One region of the Rhizobium sp. BK112 genome, then DNA from elsewhere that is predicted to be linked to it. Evidence: riboswitches for the same ligand, from Rfam matches in the RefSeq annotation. Region 1 holds a riboswitch; the other holds the start of a gene.
The links. A riboswitch is a leader RNA that binds a small molecule or an ion and turns the genes downstream of it on or off. The one in region 1 is predicted to bind FMN.
Positions count from the first base shown of each region.

Region 2: it holds a riboswitch for FMN, as region 1 does, so the genes downstream of both, FHT75_RS03500 (6,7-dimethyl-8-ribityllumazine synthase) here and FHT75_RS22490 (DMT family transporter) in region 1, are expected to answer to the same signal.

Region 1 covers NZ_JACHYZ010000008.1:263,490-273,625, reverse strand. Annotated here, with positions in the region: gene FHT75_RS22520 (glutathione peroxidase) at 1-465, opposite strand, end outside; gene FHT75_RS22515 (hypothetical protein) at 595-948, opposite strand; gene FHT75_RS22510 (class I SAM-dependent methyltransferase) at 1,114-1,719, shown strand; gene FHT75_RS22505 (cupin domain-containing protein) at 1,725-2,126, opposite strand; gene FHT75_RS22500 (aldo/keto reductase) at 2,369-3,355, shown strand; gene FHT75_RS22495 (esterase-like activity of phytase family protein) at 3,537-5,735, opposite strand; gene FHT75_RS22490 (DMT family transporter) at 5,831-6,730, opposite strand; FMN riboswitch at 6,824-6,977, opposite strand; gene hupB (DNA-binding protein HupB) at 7,127-7,402, opposite strand; gene lon (endopeptidase La) at 7,609-10,026, opposite strand.
Region 2 covers NZ_JACHYZ010000001.1:733,844-743,979, reverse strand. Annotated here, with positions in the region: gene FHT75_RS03545 (helix-turn-helix transcriptional regulator) at 1-447, opposite strand, end outside; gene FHT75_RS03540 (phytanoyl-CoA dioxygenase family protein) at 545-1,468, shown strand; gene FHT75_RS03535 (LysR family transcriptional regulator) at 1,767-2,693, shown strand; gene FHT75_RS03530 (MFS transporter) at 2,680-3,960, opposite strand; gene FHT75_RS03525 (winged helix-turn-helix domain-containing protein) at 3,957-4,601, opposite strand; gene FHT75_RS03520 (adenylate/guanylate cyclase domain-containing protein) at 4,673-5,791, opposite strand; gene FHT75_RS03515 (hypothetical protein) at 6,009-6,233, shown strand; gene FHT75_RS03510 (GCG_CRPN prefix-to-repeats domain-containing protein) at 6,452-6,760, opposite strand; gene FHT75_RS03505 (SRPBCC domain-containing protein) at 6,946-7,392, opposite strand; FMN riboswitch at 7,652-7,794, shown strand; gene FHT75_RS03500 (6,7-dimethyl-8-ribityllumazine synthase) at 7,873-8,307, shown strand; gene FHT75_RS03495 (VOC family protein) at 8,590-9,279, shown strand; gene FHT75_RS03490 (cytochrome b) at 9,420-9,953, opposite strand; gene FHT75_RS03485 (MarR family winged helix-turn-helix transcriptional regulator) at 9,934-10,136, opposite strand, start outside.

The DNA of each region.
Region 1 (10,136 bases):
TCTGCCGTCGCGGCCGATCAGGAATTTTTCGAAGTTCCAGAGGATGTCGTCCTCGTCGCCGCCTGTCATGCCGTGGGATTTCAGGCGCTCGCGCATCGGTCCGTCGCCGGTCGTCGCGACACCCGATTTGGTCAGTTGCCGGTAAAGCGGATGCTGCGCCTCGCCCTTGACCGAGATCTTCGAGAAGATCGGGAAGGTGACGTCATAGGCGCTGGTGCAGAAGTCGAGGATCTCGGCGTCGGTGCCGGGTTCCTGGCCCTTGAAGTCGTTGGCGGGGAAAGCGGCGATGACGAAGCCGCGCTCGCGCTTTTCGCCATAGAGCTTTTCCAGCCCCTCATATTGCGGCGTGAGCCCGCATTTCGAGGCGACATTGACGACCAGGAGCACCCTGCCCTTGTATTCGTTGAGCGTGGTCTCGCGACCATCCACAGTCTTGACCGGGATATCCAGCACGTTGCCTGTCACGGGAACCTCCAATTCGTAAGGATATGGTTCGCCCAAGTTAGCTATATCGCCGCCGTTGTCATCAGCGTCGGGATCAACTTGGCTTCCACAGGACGCCGGTGCGGCTTCCGGCCGCACCGGGCCTCATCCTCAGGCGGGAGACGTTTCCTTCACATCGTCGAGCAGGAAGTGCACGACGAGATAATCCGTCTTGTAATGGCGGCCGCTGTCCGACACGGAATCGACGCTGCCGCCGTCCTTCGGGTGCCAGGCGTGGTAATGGGGATTGGTGGTGATCAGGGTGATGGCCTTGCCATCCCTTTCGCCAAGCCGGAAGCGCATCTCGGCGAGCGGCCAGATCCGCTCATAATCCTGCATGGTGATTCGCGCCTTCAGCGCCTTGCGCTGCAGCGGCGCTTCGCCGGCCTCGGCTGGTGTTTCCAACATCACCTCCTCAGCTCCGCTGATGATGGCGTTGAATTCTTCAGGCCACATGCGTCTCATGAAATCGCTCCTCCCGAGGCTTTTTCGTCAGTTCACAGATGGAACTTAGCGGTTTGTCCGAAAGAAGCAAATTCCCGTCATGCGGTTGTCATCGGCACCAGTCGCTCCTACCTTCCCGTCAAACCGCATCAGGGCCGTCAGTCGCCCGCAATCCCGAGATCAGAGATGAAGACACGTGAAGAAAGGCAGGCGCTCCGGGCGAGCATGCCGCGCACGCCGCTCAGCGCCCATCACATGGAAAACGCCCGGCTGCTGCCGGACCGCGGCGAATTGCTCTATCGCATCCCGAACGGCGGCATCGGCGTCGAAGTGGGCGCAGCCTTCGGCGAATATACGGCAGAGATCCTGGAAAAGAACCGGCCGGCGCAGCTCTACCTCATCGATCCCTGGTCGATGGATCGCTACAGCTCCGGGTTAGACGCGATCCACACGAACTTCGCGGCCGAGATCGCGGCCGGCCGGCTGCACCTGATGCAAGGCACATCGCTGGAGAAGCTTGCCGAATTCGAGGACGATTTCCTCGACTGGGCCTATGTCGATACCGACCATTCCTTCGATCTCACCTGGCAGGAACTGCTGCTCTGCGACAAGAAGGTGAAGCGGACGGGGCGCATTGCCGGGCATGATTTCTGCACCGGCAATACGGTCAAACCGATCGTCTATGGCGTCGTCGAGGCGGTCACCAAGTTCTGCAAGGATTACGGCTGGCAATTCGAGTTCCTGACGGTCGAATCGCACGCGCATTTTTCCTATTGCCTGAAACGGCTCTGATCCGCTCACACTTTGCCGGAATATTGCTCGTCGCTGACCTTTTCCATCCAGTCGACATGGCTGCCGTCCAGCGCCTCGTGCACGGCAATATGCGTCATCGCCGTATCCGGGGCAGCACCGTGCCAATGTTTTTCATCAGGTGCGAACCAGACGGTATCGCCGGGGCGGATTTCGCGGATGTCCCCGCCCCAGCTCTGGGCGAGGCCCTTGCCTGATGTGACGATCAGTGTCTGGCCGAGCGGATGCGTATGCCAGGCCGTGCGGGCGCCGGGTTCGAAGGTGACGGAGACCGCCCTCGCCCGGGCCGGCGCCGGCGCTTCCATCAGCGGATCCTGGCGGACGGCGCCGGTGAAATAGTCGGCCGGTGGCTTCGTCGAGGGGCGAGAGCCGGCGGGTTTGATCTCCATGATCTTTCCTTTTCCATTCATTGCGGTTGAAGCCTTGTGGCGGAACGATATTTCATCGAGGCGGCCAATCAAAGCCGGATCGACAATTGCCGCAAAGTCGCCCGACTGATAATTCCAATGTCTTTCATCACCAAAGCGCATCGCATCGCGCTTGCTTCATGCGACGCGCCTTGGCTCTTTGTTTTTATGCATGTCGTTATCCCTACACAGTTTCAGGCGACATGCAGTAGGGAGGATTTTTCATGAAACACCATGCTTTTGGCCGCATGCCCTTCACCGTCACCAATGTCGGCTTCGGCGCCTGGCAGATCGGCGGCTCCTGGGGCGATATCAGCGAGGCGGACGGACGCGCCGCCCTGAATGCCGCACTCGATGCCGGCATGACATTCATCGATACGGCTGATGTCTACGGCGACGGCCGCTCGGAAAAAATCATCGCCGACGTGCTGAAGACGCGCGGCGGCGCCCGCCCGATGGTCGCCACCAAGGCCGGCCGCCGCCTCAACCCGCATGTCGCCGAAGGCTACACCACGGCCAATCTCGAAGGCTTCATCGATCGCAGCCTCAAGAACCTCGTGGTCGACAGCCTCGACCTCGTGCAACTGCACTGCCCGCCGCGCGAGGTGCTTTACCAACCGGAGGTCTTCGAGAGCCTGGACGCTCTGCAGAAGGCCGGCAAGATCAAGGGTTACGGCGTCAGCGTCGAAAAGGTCGAGGACGGGTTGAAGGCGATCGAATATCCCGGCGTCGTCAGCATCCAGATCATCTACAACATCTTCCGCCAGCGCCCCGACCACCTGTTCTTCCAAGAGGCGCGCCGCAAGAACGTGGCGATCATCGCCCGCGTGCCGCTCGCAAGCGGTCTCCTCTCCGGCAAGATCACCCGAGACACGCACTTTGCCAGCGACGACCACCGTAATTTCAATCGTCACGGCGAGGCCTTCGATGTCGGCGAGACCTTTGCCGGCGTGCCCTTCGAGGTCGGCCTGCAGGCAGTGGAAGAGGTGCGCAAGCTGGTGCCCGCAGGCGCCACCATGGCCGCCTTCGCCCTCCGCTGGATCCTGATGGCTGAAGCCGTCACCGTCGTCATCCCCGGCGCCCGCAATGCCGAGCAGGCCAAGGCCAACGCAGCCGCCGCCGACCTTGCACCGCTTTCGGCCGACGTCATGGCCGCAACCCGCGAAATCTACGAGCGGCTGATCGCGCCGCATGTGCATCAGCGCTGGTAGAGTCGGAGTGCTGATTCTTTGCTGGGGAGGCCAGATGGCCCCTCATCCGGCTTCCGCCACCTTCTCCCCGCTCGCGGGGTGAAGGGACCATGCCGCAACGCCTCCGTTCCCCGTACACCTCTCGCAGGGCACGTCCCCTCTCCCCGTTTTACGGCGAGAGGGCTAGGGCGAGGGGCAGCTTTCAGTTTATCGCATTCAGCTCGACCGGGAAGAACAGTGTCTCGCCGGAGGAGTCGCTGACGCCGTCATTGTCGGTGACCGCGTAGGGTTTGCCCGAGGCGTCGAAGGTAAAGCCTTCGAGCTTGTCGAGCACATAGCCGTTGGTCGCGGTCTTCAGTTCACCGAGGAAGTCGTGTGCTTCGGTCTTCTTGACGACCGGCAGTGCACCGCCAAGCTTGGCGGGCTTCAGCTCCGATATCGCGACCTTGTAGAGCTTCTTCAGCCTGGCGGCATCGCCGACGAGGTTGTCGCGCTCGATGATGTAGACGCTGTCGCCCTGGGCCGAGATTTCCGACAGGCCGACCCAGCCGCTTTCCGTCTTGTCGAGCGGATAGCGCACGGCGCCCCATTCCTTCCTCTTCGGATTGTAGGAGACGAGCTTGACGAAGCCCTTCTCGTCGTCACCCCACTCGCGCTGCACCGCCATCCAGAGTGTCGTGTCGTCACCGGTGCCGACAATGGTCACGCCCTCGAAGCCGTAGCGGATTTCGTTGGCGGCAAGCTCCTTCGGCAAAGCGATCTCGGCCTTGATGTCGCCCTTGGCATTGACGTTGTAGAGGGCGTGCGGAACGAGACGTTCGCTGTAACCCTCCGAGGCGAGCCAGAAGGAGCCGTCGGCGGCAGCCGCGATGCCTTCGATGTCGATCTTCTGGGCCGGGGCGCCGTCCCGCTTGACGACGAGGGCCTCGGTGATGACGGCCGGCTTCTTGCTGGCATCGATCGTGTAGATCGTCGGCTGCGAGCCGAGAACGCTGTCGCTGACGGCATAGAGCATGCCCGGCTTGCCCGGAACGGCAGCAAGACCCGAAAGGGCCGCAAAGCCGATCGGATTGCCGTCCTTGTCGGCGGATACGATCTGCGGATAGGCCTTTTCGCCTTCCGAGCGCTCATAGATCATCACATGCGAGCGCGCGCCGCCGTCCTTGCCGAGATCGAGCTCGTTGGCGGTCGCAAGCAGATTGCGCGCAGGAATGGCGATCGCGCCTTCCGGCGAAATGCCGGACGGGAGCAGCTGGACGAGTTCAGGATCGGCCCCGGTGTCCTTGTAGACGCCGGCAACCGAGGCGCGTTCGGCGAGCAGGAAGAAATATTGCTCGTCGCCGAACTTGGCGGCTTCGAGACCTTCGGGCTCGACGCCCTTCGATCCCGACCGGCTTTCCGGATAGTGGCCGATATGGGCGACAGCGCGTTCGAAGGATGCGCCCGATTCGTAGAGAAGCTTGCCGGTCTTGTCGAAGATGGTGAAACCACGCGAGCCGCCCTGGTAGTCGCCTTCATTGGCGACGACGAGGCGGTTGTCGTCGAGCCACTTCACGGCGTCGGGCTCGCGCAGCACGCCCTTGGATTCGCCTGAAAATTTCAGGGCGCCGTCACGCTTGGTGTCGATGCCGGTCAGATCGACGCTGCCGGCGGAGAAATGCGTCTTCACCGCGGCCGTATTGGCGTCGATGATGACGATCTCGTTGTTTTCCTGCAGCGTCAGCGCGATCTCGTTCAACCCGTTGAAGGCGACGAATTCCGGCTCCGGGTCCTCCGGGGCGACGCCGGCAAGGCCGGTCAGCGCCACATGCTTGATGGTGCCGCAATCGACGGCGCCGTTCCTGAGCTGGAAGACGACGAGGTCGCCGGCCGGCATCTGCGGGATCTTGCCGTCATTGACCTCTTCGTCACGCTCGTTTTCGATGGCGATGGCGCCGAGCGTCTTGTCCTTGTTGAGGGCGATCGAATCCGGCTGGCCGCCGAGATCGCAAGTGCTCTCGATCTTCCTGGTCGCGACATCGACGATCGCGAGACGCCCCGAGGGCTTTGCCTTGCTTTCGGAGGTGTTGACGGCGACGAGCGCCTTGCCGGCGCTCGAGGTGACCGAGGTCGGCTCACCGTCCATCATGACAGCGCCGCCGGCTTTCGGAGCCTTGGCGTCGGTGATGTCGATGAAGCCGATCGCGCCGAGCGGGCTGTCGCTATAGATCAGCGTGTTGCCGTCGTCGGTCGCAGTGATGATTTCGGCGGAGCTGACCGACAGCTTGTCCTTGTCATCAGGCAGGTTCTGGGCGACCGGGAAGGAAGCGATGCGGTTGAAAACTGGTTCGGCCGCGGCCGGAAAGGCGACGGATGCGAGAAGCACGGCAGCAAGCGCTGCCTTGCGCGATGAAATGGTCATGAAATCCCCCATGTGTCGAATATTCGAAACATGAGTTTTCTGCGGGAGCGGCATGACAGAGGCATGACAGAGGCGGCATTTTGTAGCTGATCATCTCAGGCGGGTTTGCGCTCCCTGCGCATCTCGTTTCGCATGATGAAGAGCGATGCGGAGAGGATCAGAGCCGCCCCCAGCCAAAGGTAGCCCGCCGGCGCATAGCCGAAGAACAGCCAACCGGCCAGCACGTTCAGCGGCAGCTTCAGATCGTCGAAAGGCTGGACATAGGCGGCATCGGCCGCGGCATAGGCAAGTGTGAGGAAATACTGGGCTGCCGCGGTCAAAAGCCCCGCCAGCAGGAACAGGGCAAGGGTCGCCCCGGTCGGCACGGCAAAACCCGCCGCGAGCGCCAGCCCGCCATTGATCGGCGTCAGCAGCACGAGCAGCCAGACGGTGATCGTCTCCGGCCGTTCGATGCCCGTCAGGCTCTTGGTGATCAGCGACGAGGCGCCCCACAGCAGCGCCGAGAGCACGGGCAGGAGAGCCGCCCAGCCAAAGCCGTCCGACCATGGCTGCAGGATGATCATCGCTCCGGTGAAACCGGCCGCGGTCGCGGCCCAGCGGGCCGGGCCGACGCGCTCGCCAAGGAAAAGCCGGGCGCCCATAATGATGAAGAAGGGCGAGGTCATCACCAGTGCGATCGCCTGCCAGATCGGCACCGAAGCAAGGCCGGCGACCCAGGCCTCGACGCCGAGCGCGGCAAGTACCACGCGCGCCAGGTGACGCCAGGGATAGCGCGTGCGCATCGCCGCAAGACCGAGCCTGCGCAGGAAGGGCAGCGAAAACAGGAAGGCGAAGCCATATTGCCAGAAGGCGGCCGAGGCCGAGGGGAAGGCAAGCTTCATCGTCAGCCATTGGGTGACGACGTTGAGAAGCGAAAAAGCAATGCCGGCAAGGACCATCCAGAGGGCGCCGATGACGGCGCGAGACGGCTCTGCGGCTAGGGAAGTCTGATTCATGTCTTTCATCCGAAACCAGGGACCAACATAAATCAGGACGCATGAGCCACGACCAAGCGACACGGGCAGACCCCTGCCCTTCGCACAGCCGACACTCATTCTCTTCCATCCGGACTTTAACCGTCGGCTCCGGAATCGCACCGGATCTGCTGACCCCTCCCCGCTTCGACGCGAGAGAAGGCGCTCGCGGGCTTGAGTCGAGACCCTTACCGCCGGTGGGGAGTTTCACCCCGCCCTGAGAACAGAAATGTCGTAAATTAAAGCCCGCGCGACAGCAAGGTCAGCCAAAGCAAAAAGGCAAGAGGGCCTGCCAAAAGCAAAAAGGGTCCGGCAAAGCCGAACCCCTCTCAAATCCTGCACAACCGGTCTCGTTTCCGGTTGGCGGATAATCTCAGATCAGCCGTTGACGGCGTCCTTCAGGCCCTTGCCGGGCGTGAATTTCGGCACGTTGCGAGCCGGAATGTCGACTTCAGCGCCCGTGGACGGGTTACGGCCCTTCGTTGCAGCGCGATGAGAAACGGTGAAGCTGCCGAAACCCGCGAGGCGGATGTCGCCCTTGTTCTTGAGTTCAGCCTGGACAACGTCGAAAACCGCGTCAACAGCGGAAGCCGCGTCAGACTTCGTCAGTCCTGCCTTTTCGGCTACTGCGGACACGAGTTCATTCTTGTTCATGTTTCCACCCCTTTCTAAATGGTATGAAACGACTCAAATGTAAGCTAGGCGCAGAATAGGTTTCATCAGGCCCGCCGGAAACCCAAAAGCCCTGCAAATCAAGGAAAAGCAAGCGTCTACATGACGTTTTCACAAAAAAGGCTGGCGTTTCCGCCAGCCTTTTTGTCTGTTTTGTCCCAATGGGGCATAAATGTGGCACAGGCCACTCAATGCGCTATGGTTGCGCCCGTCTCATCGAGGCCTTCGACCGTTGCGATGACGGGCGTTTCCACCGTGCCGTCCCATTCGATCGGCTCCGGCCGCCGGATCAGCGCATGCTTGATCACCTCGCCCATGCGGGATACCGGGATGATCTCCATGTTGTTCTTCACGTTATCCGGAATCTCCGCCAGGTCCTTGGCGTTTTCCTCCGGAATCAGCACCTTCTTGATGCCGCCGCGAAGCGCTGCGAGCAGCTTTTCCTTGAGACCGCCGATCGGCAGCACACGGCCGCGAAGGGTGATTTCACCGGTCATGGCCACATGCCTGCTCACCGGGATACCGGTCATGATCGAGACGATCGCGGTTGCCATGGCGACGCCGGCCGAGGGGCCGTCCTTCGGTGTCGCGCCTTCCGGCACGTGCACGTGGATGTCGCTCTTGTCGAAGCGCGGCGGCTCGATGCCGAAATCGACGGCGCGCGAGCGGACATAGGAGGCCGCTGCCGAGATCGATTCCTTCATGACGTCCTTCAGATTGCCGGTGACCGTCATGCGGCCCTTGCCCGGCATCATCACACCTTCGATGGTCAGCAGCTCGCCGCCGACCTCCGTCCAGGCAAGACCGGTCACGACGCCGACCTGATCCTCGCCCTCGGCTTCGCCATGGCGGAAGCGCGGGACGCCCAGATAGTCGGAGATGTTGGCGGCCGTCACGTGAACGGACTTCGTCTTGCCCTTGATGATCTCGGTGACCGCCTTGCGGGCGAGCTTCATCAATTCGCGTTCGAAGCTGCGGACACCGGCTTCGCGGGTGTACTGCTGGCTGATCGCCATCAGGGCATCGTCGCTGACCGAGAATTCCTCCGGCTGCAACGCATGTTCCTTGATGGCCTTCGGCAGGAGGTGCCGCTTGGCGATCTCGCGCTTTTCATCCTCGGTGTAGCCGGCGATACGGATGATTTCCATGCGGTCCATCAGGGGTGCCGGAATGTTCAGCGTATTCGCCGTCGTGATGAACATCACGTCCGACAGGTCGTATTCGACTTCCAGGTAGTGGTCCATGAAGGTCGAGTTCTGCGCCGGATCGAGCACTTCGAGCAGAGCCGAGGACGGGTCACCGCGGAAGTCCATGCCCATCTTGTCGATCTCGTCGAGCAGGAAGAGCGGGTTGGACTTCTTCGCCTTCTTCATCGACTGAATGACCTTGCCGGGCATCGAGCCGATATAGGTGCGGCGGTGACCGCGGATTTCGGCTTCGTCGCGAACGCCGCCAAGCGCCATGCGGACATACTCACGGCCGGTCGCCTTGGCGATCGACTGGGCGAGCGAGGTCTTGCCGACGCCCGGAGGGCCGACGAGGCAAAGGATCGGGCCCTTGATCTTGGTGGCGCGAGCCTGCACGGCCAGATATTCGACGATGCGCTCCTTGACCTTGTCGAGACCGAAGTGATCGGCTTCGAGGATCTTCTCGGCATTGTTGAGATCGGCCTTGATCTTCGACTTCTTGCCCCACGGAATGCCGAGCAGCCAGTCCAGATAATTGCGCACGACGGTGGCTTCCGCCGACATCGGGCTCATCTGGCGCAGCTTCTTCAGTTCCGCATCGGCCTTTTCACGGGCTTCCTTGGACAGCTTGGTCTTGGAGATGCGCTCTTCCAGCTCGCTCATCTCGTCGCGGCCTTCCTCGCCGTCGCCGAGTTCCTTCTGGATCGCCTTCATCTGCTCGTTAAGATAATATTCGCGCTGGGTCTTCTCCATCTGGCGCTTGACGCGCGAGCGGATACGCTTTTCGACCTGCAGGACCGAGATCTCGCCTTCCATGAAGCCGAGAGCTTTTTCGAGGCGCTGTTTGACGCTGGTCGTCTCCAGCATCTCCTGCTTCTCGGTGATCTTGATCGACAGATGCGAGGCGACCGTATCGGCGAGCTTGGAATAGTCGTCGATCTGGCTGGCGGCGCCGACCACTTCGGGCGAAATCTTCTTGTTGAGCTTCACATAGCTTTCGAATTCGGAGACGACCGAACGCGACAAGGCTTCCAGTTCGACCGGATCGTCATGCGGCTCCTCGAGCACATGGCCGAGCGCCTCATAGAAATCCTCGCGGCTGGTATAGGTGTCGATCTCGGCGCGGGCGCGGCCTTCGACCAGAACCTTGACGGTGCCGTCGGGCAGCTTCAGGAGCTGCAACACGTTCGCCACGGTGCCGACATTGTGAATCGCGGACGGATCCGGATCGTCGTCACTGGCGTTGATCTGCGTCACCAGCATGATCTGCTTGTCGGAACCCATGACCTCTTCGAGCGCACGGATCGACTTTTCCCGTCCGACGAACAGCGGCACGATCATATGCGGGAAAACCACGATGTCGCGCAGGGGCAGAACAGGGTAGGCAGTGCTGCTCGCTACAGACGTTTTCTTCGTCATTTTATGTCCTTTCCATCGTCCCGTTACCGGGCTCTCTGCACGGCCGCTTGGGACCGGCCGGCACTCTCACTTGTTGCTACAAGTGGAGGTTCTGACTACGCTTTTCAAGC
Region 2 (10,136 bases), on a different contig from region 1:
GCGATGCAGCATCACTGCCGCCGACGCCTGTCCGAGGTTGGTATCGTCAAGCAGATCGGTATGAAGCTTGGCGAAGAGCCGCGCGACGTCATCGAGATGATGCAAGGCGACGACCGGGTGCCGCTCGGCGATGAGCCTCAGCCGCACGAAGTCCCGCGTGAAGGACCCTTCGAAAAGCGCCCAGCGCTCGTCCCAGCCTGCTTCATCGGGGCCATAGGAATGGGCGCGGTTGGGAAACAGCCAGAAGAGGGCCGGTCCCGCCAAGCTCAAGCGGCCGCTGGCGGCGGTTTCCAGCCAGCCCTGCCCGCGCTCCACCAGCACGACGGCGAAACTCGGCAGTTTCCGATCCCTCACCGCATGATGGGCATGCTGCCGGCCACTGCCGGTGACCGCAAGTCCGCCGGCCGCGCCGAGCGGTGACCGATAGATGGCCTCGACGTCTTTCATGGTGAGCGAAAAGTCCAGCTATGATTTTCCTCTATGTCGGTTGTCCCAACAGATCAGCTAACGAATGGCGAGCCAACTCAAGCGATGGAAGGCTGAAATGTCAATTACCGCCAAAACGATGCAAGCCCGAAAGCCGGAATTTCCCCTTGCCGCCCACGGCAAGACCTTGCCTGCGGAGCGGACGGGCTGGCTCGCGCCGACCGATCCCGCCATCGGCGTCGACGCCATCCGCCGCCGCTACCAGGACGATGGTTATGTCTGGCTGAAACGCCTTCTGCCGCGGACCGATGTTCTCGATTTTCGCCGCTGGGTCTTCGAACGCCTTGCCGAAACCGGGCTGGTCGAGCCCGGCAGCGATTTTTCGCTGGGCATCGCGTCTGCCGCCGGCTTCGACAGGAGCCTGGCGGACCGGCGCTTGATGTCGCTGGTCCGCTCTGCCGCCTATGAAGGCTTCTGCGCGCAGCCGCCGCTTGCCCGTTTCATGGACGATTTCCTGCAGGGCATCTCTTATCTGCACAAGCGCAAGATCATGCGTTTCGTTCAGCCGGGATCGCCAACGGCCACACCGGCTCACTATGATCTCGTCTATCTCCGCGGCGGCACCAGACGCCTGGTGACGGCCTGGATTCCGATCGGCGATATCCCCGCCGAGATGGGGGGGCTGGTCTACCTCGAGCGCTCGCACGCGGTTGGTGTCAGGATGGAGGCCGAGTTCCAGGCCGCAAGCGGCGATCTTTCTCCGGAAGAGCGGATCAGCGCCTATAACCGCCACATGGCCGAAGGCGGCTGGGTCTCGAAGGATCTCCCTGATATGGCGGAGCGCTTCGATACTCGCTGGCTCGCCGCCGATTATGAGGCCGGTGATGTGGTGCTCCACTCGCCCTACATGATCCATGCCTCGACCACCAACCAGGACTGCAGCCGACGGCTGCGCCTCTCCACCGACATAAGATATCAGAATGTCGACGACGAGATCGACGTCCGATGGAACAACCATTGGAGTCTCGGCGACATGCTGTAGCGCGGTTCGACGGCCTCATTGGGCACAGCCCCGGCTCTGCCGGCGCATCATCCGGTATAGGCGACGGCGCTGCTGCGGAAAGGCGAGGCCAAAAACGCCCGTCAGCGTGGTCGCGGCGGCCGTTGTTGACCGGCAATCCGGTGTGATGGCCGCTATGGCAGGTTGATTGACGAACGGACGTCGACACAGAAGCGAAGCGCCCGGACCTTACTGCCGCGTCGGACGTTGATGCTGCGAACCTTGAATCTGTCGCATGACTGACCGAGGTATGCTGTAGCCGAACCGCTCGAGTGCCCTGATGCCACGTACGAACCTGAACGATATCCTGATCTTCATGGCAGTCGTCGATGCCGGAAGCTTTATCGCCGGCGGCCAGGCCATGGGCCTCTCCCGTTCGGCGGCAGGAAAGGCCGTCATCCGCCTGGAAGACCGGCTTGGCGCGCGCCTGCTCAACCGTACGACGAGAACGCTGGGCCTGACCGATGAAGGCCGGATGTTTTACCAGCGCGGGCTGCAGATCCTCGCATCGGTCGACGAGGCGGAGGCGAGCGTGGCGGGGCAGAGCGGCACGCCGCAAGGCGTTCTCAGGCTCACCGTTCCCGATACCCTGGGGCGGCTCGTCGTGCTGCCCCTGCTTGAAAAATATCTTCGGGCCTGGCCCGACATCCAGGTCGAAGTGAGCTTCACCGATCGCCCGGCCGACATCGTCGAAGAAGGCTCCGATCTGGCGATCCGGATCGACGCGACGGCGTCGGATACCCGCCTGGTCTCGCGTGTGATCGCCACCTATAAGGCGCGGCTCTGCGCGTCGCCATCCTACCTGACTGAGCGCGGGGAACCGCGCAATATCGACGACCTCGCGGCCCACGATTGCCTGATCTTCGCCAGCCGCCATCAAAGGCAGGGCTGGCGCTTTCGCGGCGAAGGCGGCTCCTGGGTCAAGGCGCAGGGCCGCAGTCGCCTGAGGCTCGACAGCGGAGAGGCGATCCGCGACGCCGCGCTCGCGGGGCTGGGCATCGCGCTGCTTCCCGATTTTCTCGTCGCCGACGATCTTACCGCCGGTCGCCTCCGGCAGATCCTGCCCGACCTCGAAACCGACGACGCAAAAATCGTTACGCTCTATCCCGACAAACGCCTGCTGGAACCGCGTGTCCGCCGCTTCATCGATCTGATGGTCGAGGAGCTTGGGGGCCAGGTACGCGACCATGACGCTAGCTCTCGGTGAGAGGCTTGTCGAAGCCGCGGAAACTTTTCAGCGCCAGAGGAAAGAGGGTTGCGGCGAGATAGGCGAACCCGGTGAGCGAGAGCGCTGCGGCAAGGCCGATCATGCTGATCAGGGCGCCGCCGAAGAGGCCGCCGAACGGGATGAGGGCAAAGCAAAGGGCGGCGTTCATTGCGGTGACGCGGCCGATCAGCGGCTTGGGGATGCGCTCGAAGATCACCGCCGACAGGATCGGATTGAGGAAGCCCGAGGCAAATCCAGCGATTGCCAAAGTGAGAAAAATAATGGGGAGCGGCGCGTCCAGCGCAAGAACGAGAAAACGCGGAAATCCGGTCAGCAGGAAGGCCACCGTATAGATCATCAGGCGCGGCATCCGCTCGCCGATCGCAGCGGCAATCGCCGCGCCGGCGATCGAAGCGCCGGTGAAGGCCGCAAACATCGCCCCCAGCAATTCCGGGCCATGGCCCGAACTCTGCGTCCAGACGGGCAGCAGCACCGCCCCATAGGCCTGGTCCAGCAGATTGGTGGTCGCCACCATGATGACGATGCTGACGAGCACCGCATCGCCGCGCAGAAAGCACCAGCCTTCCCTGAGATCGCCGAGATAGGAGGACATTCCGCCCGGCCGAGCCTCGGGCGCGCCGCGCGGCGCGGGCATGCATTGCAGCCCGGGCATGCATTGCAGCCTGGGCATGCTTTTCAGCCCGGGGATGCCTACCCCCACAATCAGCGCGGCGGCGGCGAAGGTGACGGCATTGACGACCAGCGCCTGGCCCGGGCCGATCAGGCTGATCACCGCACCGGCACCGGCCGCACCCACTGTCGAGGCCAGCCGCTCGATGGCGCCAACGACACCGGTCACCCGCTCAAGCGGCACGGCCGCCAATTCGGCGATATCGGGCACCATCGCCTGCTTGGCGGCATCGGACGGACCGCGTAGCACACCCATGGCAAAAACGATCGGTAGCAGTACCGGCATACCAAGCAGCCCGAGCCGGTCGAGCAGCGGCACCAGCATCACCACGGCCACCGAGGCGGCGTCGCAGACGACAGCGATGCGCTTCGCGCCGACGCGGTCGATCAGCGGCCCACTGAGCGCCTTGGCAGCGACATAGGGCAGCATTTCCATCATCGCCGTCAGCCCCGTTAGAATCGGGTTGCCCGTAGCGACCAGCACCAGCCAGGGAATGGCGATGGTCGACAGCCGTGTGCCGGACAGCGAAAGCGTCTCGGCGGCGGCAAGCGCCAGGAAAGGCCCACCCCTTCTCATGACCCGCCATCCTCCTCGCTATGCGGGAGCCGGCCCGGATAGGGAAAGGCGTGTAGCATGATCGAGAAAGGCACCATGCCCGGAGCGGTCGCCTCGCCCAAAGGCGGAGCCACCCGCATTGCTTCGAGGATGATGTCGGTCAGCTGCCTGGTCAGGACCTCGGCCTGTTCCGCCGTCATCGGGATGATGACGTCGTTGGCAGCGCTCGCCTTGCGCCATTCCGCCGGCAGTTCGGCATACTCCTCCAGCGCCTGCTGCATCTGGCCGACCTGCAGGGAGAGTACCGCCTGGTTGAAGGCGAGGTCGAGGTCAAGCGCTTCGCCCTCGGCCTCGCTTGCCGGCACCGAGGTGAGTTCGTGGCTGGCGCGCCACCAGCGGTCGCGCCGCGAAGCATGCGGCGCTTCCTCGATGAAGCCGTATTGGGCGAGCTGGCGCAGGTGATAGCTGGTCGCGCCGCTGTTCAGCCCAAGCCGCGCTGCAAGCTGTGTCGCCGTGGCAGGCCCGTCGATCCGCAGCATGCCGAGCATGCGCAGCCGAACCGGATGCGCCAGCGCCTTCAAGGCGGTCGGATCCGGCACGACGCGACTGACGGTGCGCGGTGCGGTGACGGATTGAACAGGCTGTGGGCGCGGTTTTTTCATGCGCGAAGCCTACTATTGCAAAGACATCTTTGCAAAGCTTTCTTTGCAATAATAGATGCCTTGCGCGTGGCTCAATCCGTCGGCAGCGTGAACACCGCACAAGGGTCGGCAATGCCCCGCAAGGTATGCTCTCCCAGCGGCATCAGCGCGGTCGTCGTATTCGCTGCCACGGCACCCGAGATCAGCACGCTTCGGCCGAGCGGCTTGCACAGCCCCTCCAATCGACTGACCAGATTGACGGCGGGGCCGATGGCGGTGAAGTCCAGCCGGTCGGCCGCGCCGATATTGCCCCACAGGATCTCGCCGAAATGCAGCGCCGCGCCGAAGGGCAGCGGCGCCAGCCCCTGCGCCTGCCGCAGTTGGTCGAGATGGGCCATGCCCGCCCGGCTGGCGGCGACCGCGCGAAGGGCGGCCTCGCAGGCTTCGCGATCCCCTTGGGCTGCATCGCCTTCGCCCGACGCAACAGTGACCGGAAAGATCGCCAGCACGCCGTCGCCGATGAACTTCAGCACCTCGCCGCCGAAGGCATGCACTGCGCCGGCGACGCGGTCGAACCAGGCATCCAGCGCTGATATCATCACGTGAGGTTCGGTTACCTCGGAGAGCGCGGTGAAGTCGCGCAGATCGGCGCAGAGAAGCGCCGCGCGGATGGTCTCGCCGGTGCCGCGGGCAAGCGCGCCGGCCTGCACCCGGGCGGCACTGCGCCGGCCGAGATAGGCTTCGAGCAGCGCGGCCCGCGCCTCCCGCGCCGCCAAAGCGGCGAGCGGCGCTGCGGCAAAACGCGCGACCTCGCAGAGCAGGCTGGCTTCGGCCGGAGCGAATGCACCGCCCCCTGCCCCGTCGGCAATCCCTGCCCAGCCGAGTAGCGGGCTGTCCGATGCCTGTTTGTCCCGCGGCGGCCCGATCCTTGCCTCCCATACCGGCCCCAACCCGGCGAGCCACTCGCGCCCGGCCTCACTTTGCGGGGCCGCGGCGAAGGCCAATGCCTCGATGACGGCGCCGGTCTCGGCCCGCCACAGCCAGGTGCGCCGCGCGATGATCGGATGCGGCACCGAAAGCGTCAGCGCCCCGCCGGAAAGCGGCAGGCCATCGGCCAGCAACCGTCGCCCGAGCTCGGCCAGAAACCGTTCGGGACCAGGCGAGGCCCCGGCCTCGTCAACCAGCCAGGCAAGGGGAGACGGCAGATCCATCGCTCAACATCGCATGCCGACGTGGACGTCCGCAAGGATATCGCCGGGGTGATCGTGGAGACGTTTTTCAGCGACCCAGTCCGACGCCTGTAAAAGGCGTCGGCATCGCCTGTCGAAAACCGTCCAGCGCGGTGGAAAACAAAAAATAAACACTTTAAACTTGCGCGACTTTGATTCCATTATAGGATCGTTCGTCATCGTGTGATTGAGGGGTACGATGGGCACGATATTCTGGCCGAAAGATCCGCTGGATGGGGATGACATGACGCTGCTGACGTCGATCCTCCGGCGATGGTGCGAAAGATATCAGGTCGAGCTGACGGCGGAGGAGAGCAGCCGTAAGGCGAAGGAACTCGTCGAATGGTTCGAATTCGGCGTCAAGGATCCTGTCGAGCTTGAAGAACTGATCGACGGCAAGTACTGGCTCGTCAGCAGTATTTGACCATATCGGACAAATGCAGAGAACGCTGCCTGTCAGCGTCGGCGAAGCCGTTTCATCAGAAAAGGCCGGGCGAAAATCGCTCCGGCCTTCGTCCATCTCGATCTCATGCATGTCGCCCAAAAGTGCGCAGCGGTTTTGGGACAACGACATGCATAAATCAAAGACTTAAAGCGCGTCGCATGATTCCGGTTTGACGCGACGCGCTTTAAGCGAGACGTTTAGTCATCATCCCGCCAACGACGGTCGCGATCCCAGCGCCTCTCATGGCGCCAGCGCGGGCCATCCCAATCCCGGTGACGCCGCTCCCAGCCCCAGCGGGGCGGACCACCGTAGAAAGCGACCGGCGGCGGGCGGCGCCAGTTTCGCCGGCATTCGCCCCAGCGGGTCAGGTGCCAGCCGCGACCGCAGGCATAGTCGACCTTCGTCACATTGCTCTGCACATTGATTGTTCCAATCGGCATCGCCTCAGCTGTACCGATAGAGAGGCTGCCGGCAAGCAAGGCAGCCGCGATAGAAAGTGCCTTCATCGAGAACTCCATTTCAATCCAGCCGCAATCACTTTAGGAGCGCCAAATTGAACTGGAGATGAACTGCGCGTTCATGTTTGCGGGAGCAAAAGAAGCGCTTTCGGACAGCCGATCGCAGCGCCGGCCGGCAGTATTCCCCGATGCGGCAAACGCTTCCGGGCACCCTGCTGCCGGCGCAAAACCGTTCATGTCCTGCCGTAAAAAGGATCGGGACCCGGATCACGCCCGGCGGCAACATCGGTCAGCCGTCCGAGATAGTGGGCCCAGCCTTCCTCATGGCCGGCGCATTGGTCGGCGCTGGGCAGGCCGCTATGGGTGAGCCGCAGCAGCGTTCCGCCGCCCTGCTCGATGAGGTCGATCTCGACCAGGCTCGATCCCGGCGGCACCACTTCGCTGCCGTCCCAGCCGAAACTGTAGGCAAGGCGATGAACCGGTACCACCTCGCGAAACGAGCCGCGCGCAAAGCGGGCGCCGGTGACATTGACGAGATAGAGCCCGCCCGGTTGCGGCTCGACCTGCGCCTCCGTTCCCATCCAGCGCAGGATCTTCTCCGGATCGGTCATCAGCGCGAACACCGCAGCCGGCGGCGCCGCGATATGCGCCTCGCGGTGAACGACGAAAGATTCTGGCATCACTCCCTCCCATGGTGGCTGTCGCCTGCCCCGCCTCGGGCGAAGACGGCGTATCCTGTTCCGTCATGTTGTTCCGACGTGGATGTCCTCACCCGAGCATGTAGGCGCAAGCCCATCCTCAGCAAGAGGCATCGGCTGTTCGCCATCGACGGAGAAACGAAACCGCCACTTTGCGAGCCTTGATCCGCATCGACAGATTCATCGATCACGAAAGCATTTCCGACCTATTGCCAGCCCGCCGCCTTCCCCCTATTGTCGCCGCCGTTCTCAGGGCGGGGTGAAAGTCCCTACCGGCGGTATGCAGTTTCGATTGCGAGCCCGCGAGCGCCTTCTTAGGAAGGGTCAGCAGATCAGGTGAGATGCCTGAGCCGACGGTCATAGTCCGGATGAAAGAGAACGTACGTTCCTGCCGCCCTTGCGGCTGTCGGGAACGTTCGTGATCGCCTTGGGTGATGTGTCTGTTCGCCAAAGGAGATTACCATGACACCCACCCGCTACGCCTTCGTCAAAGCCAGCTGGCACGCCGACATCGTCGACCGCGCCCTTGATGGCTTCTATCAGCTCGTTCCGGCCGAGCAGGTCGATGTGTTCGATGTTCCCGGCGCATTCGAGATGCCGCTGCTGTCGCGCGATCTCGCCGCAACCGGGCGCTATGGCGCCGTCATTGCCGCCGCCTTCGTCGTCGACGGCGGCATTTACCGCCACGAATTCGTCGCGCAGGCCGTCGTCGATGGGCTGATGCGCGCCGGCATGGATACCGGCGTGCCGGTGCTGTCGGTTTCGCTGACGCCGCATCAGTATCAGGAAACCGAACACCACAAGCAGATCTACCGTGCGCACTTCATCGAAAAAGGGCGCGAGGCAGCAAAGGCAGCCCTGACGATCGGCAAAACCCGCGCAGCTCTCGCCGCGTAGTGGGATCCATCTTCCCGAACGCGGCTCGATGAGCCGCAACACAAGAGCGAAGACGGCGGGAACAAACCCGCCGCCTCACCGGATCGACTGACCTTGCCACCCCGCGGGTCGGAAACGACACGTCCGCGGATCGGAGCAACAGGCCTTGTGTCGCAGCGGAATCCGCCAATACCGGCCAAATCCGACAGAATAATTGATTCGACGGCCCGACCGCGCTGTGGTCCACTGACCGCTGACATGTATCGCCATTCTTAACGCATCCCAAACCCCATGGAGCTGAAGATGAGCAATGCACTGCGCAGCGAAACCCCCATGCAAACCCCAAAATCACAGCCTGTCGACACCAAGCTCGAGGTGGTCGTCATCCCCGTTTCCGATGTCGACCGCGCCAAACGTTTTTACGACGGCTTGGGTTGGCGGCTCGACGCCGACTTTGCAAATGACGCCGATTTCCGTGTGATCCAGTTTACCCCGCCCGGCTCCGGCTGCGCGATCATCTTCGGCAAGAATGTCACTGCCGCAGCCCCGGGTTCCGCCCAGGGACTCTACCTGGTCGTCTCCGATATCGAGGCTGCCCGTCGCGATCTGATCGCCCGCGGCGTCGAGGTCAGCGACGTGTTTCATGACGCTGCCGGCGTCTATGCCGGCAGGGACGAGCCCTATCTGTTCGGGCGGCTGCGCATCGCCGGCCGCGATCCCGAACATCGCAGCTACCGCTCCTTCGCCTCGTTCAAGGATCCGGACGGCAACGGCTGGCTGTTCCAGGAAGTCACCACGCGGCTGCCCGGACGCATCGACGCCGACGAAACGAAATTCACGACTTCCACCGAGCTTGCGGCAGCACTGCGCCGCGCGGCAACCGCCCACGGCGAACACGAGAAGCGAAACGGCGGCAAGCACGACGAAGGCTGGCCGGACTGGTACGCCGAATACATGGTCAGCGAACAGGCCGGCAAGCAGTTGCCGCTATAGGCACGGGCTCCAGCGTCATCGCAGACGGCAACATCGTTTGACAAGCGTCTCGGCACGCATCGCGCCGAGACGTTTTATCGTGTCTGCCTTCCTCGTAGCGGCTCTCGGTTCAGACACCCTCGCCGCCTCGTCAGCCGACCTCAGCCGCCATACCACATCCGCCGCAGCAGGTGATCGCCGCGGACGAGTTGGTGAAAGAGCGCAGCGCCGGCATGGAAGACCAGCAGGCCGACAAGCAGCAAGGCGCCTAACCCATGCGGGCCACGCGGCGGATAGGCAGTGAAATCAGGCAGCATGGCGCCGGGTGTCCCGAAGACGGCGGGGGCGGCACCGCTGAGGATCATCATCCCGATGCCGCTGGCGACCATGCCGAGAATGAAGACGTAAAAGGCGACGTGGACAAAGCGCGCGAGGCGCGCCTGCCAGCGAGGCGATGCCTTAACCGGCGCAGGCTTGCGATCGAAACGCCACCACCAGACAAGGCGAAGAGCCGTGAGAAGCAGGACGATGACCGCCACCGGAATGTGGAAGCGCAGCAGCCCAGCCTTGGTCACCGCGTCCACGGCGTTGGCGGCCCGGAAGCCGGAGCCGAGCAGCGCCAGGATCAGAACCGCGCTCAGCCAGTGGATCGAGACCGCTATTGCGCCATAGCGATCAGGCCTGCTCTTCAACATCTCCATTTCCTTCCAGTTTGCTGCGCAGCGCCTTCATGACGGCGTGCGTGGTTTTGAGATCCTCGACCTGAAGCCCTTCGGAGAGCATATCGACCCACGGCGCCTGCAGGTGCATGGCGGTTTCATATGCCTGTTTTCCCTTGTCCGTCAGCACGACGAGCTGTGCCCGCCGGTGATGCGGAT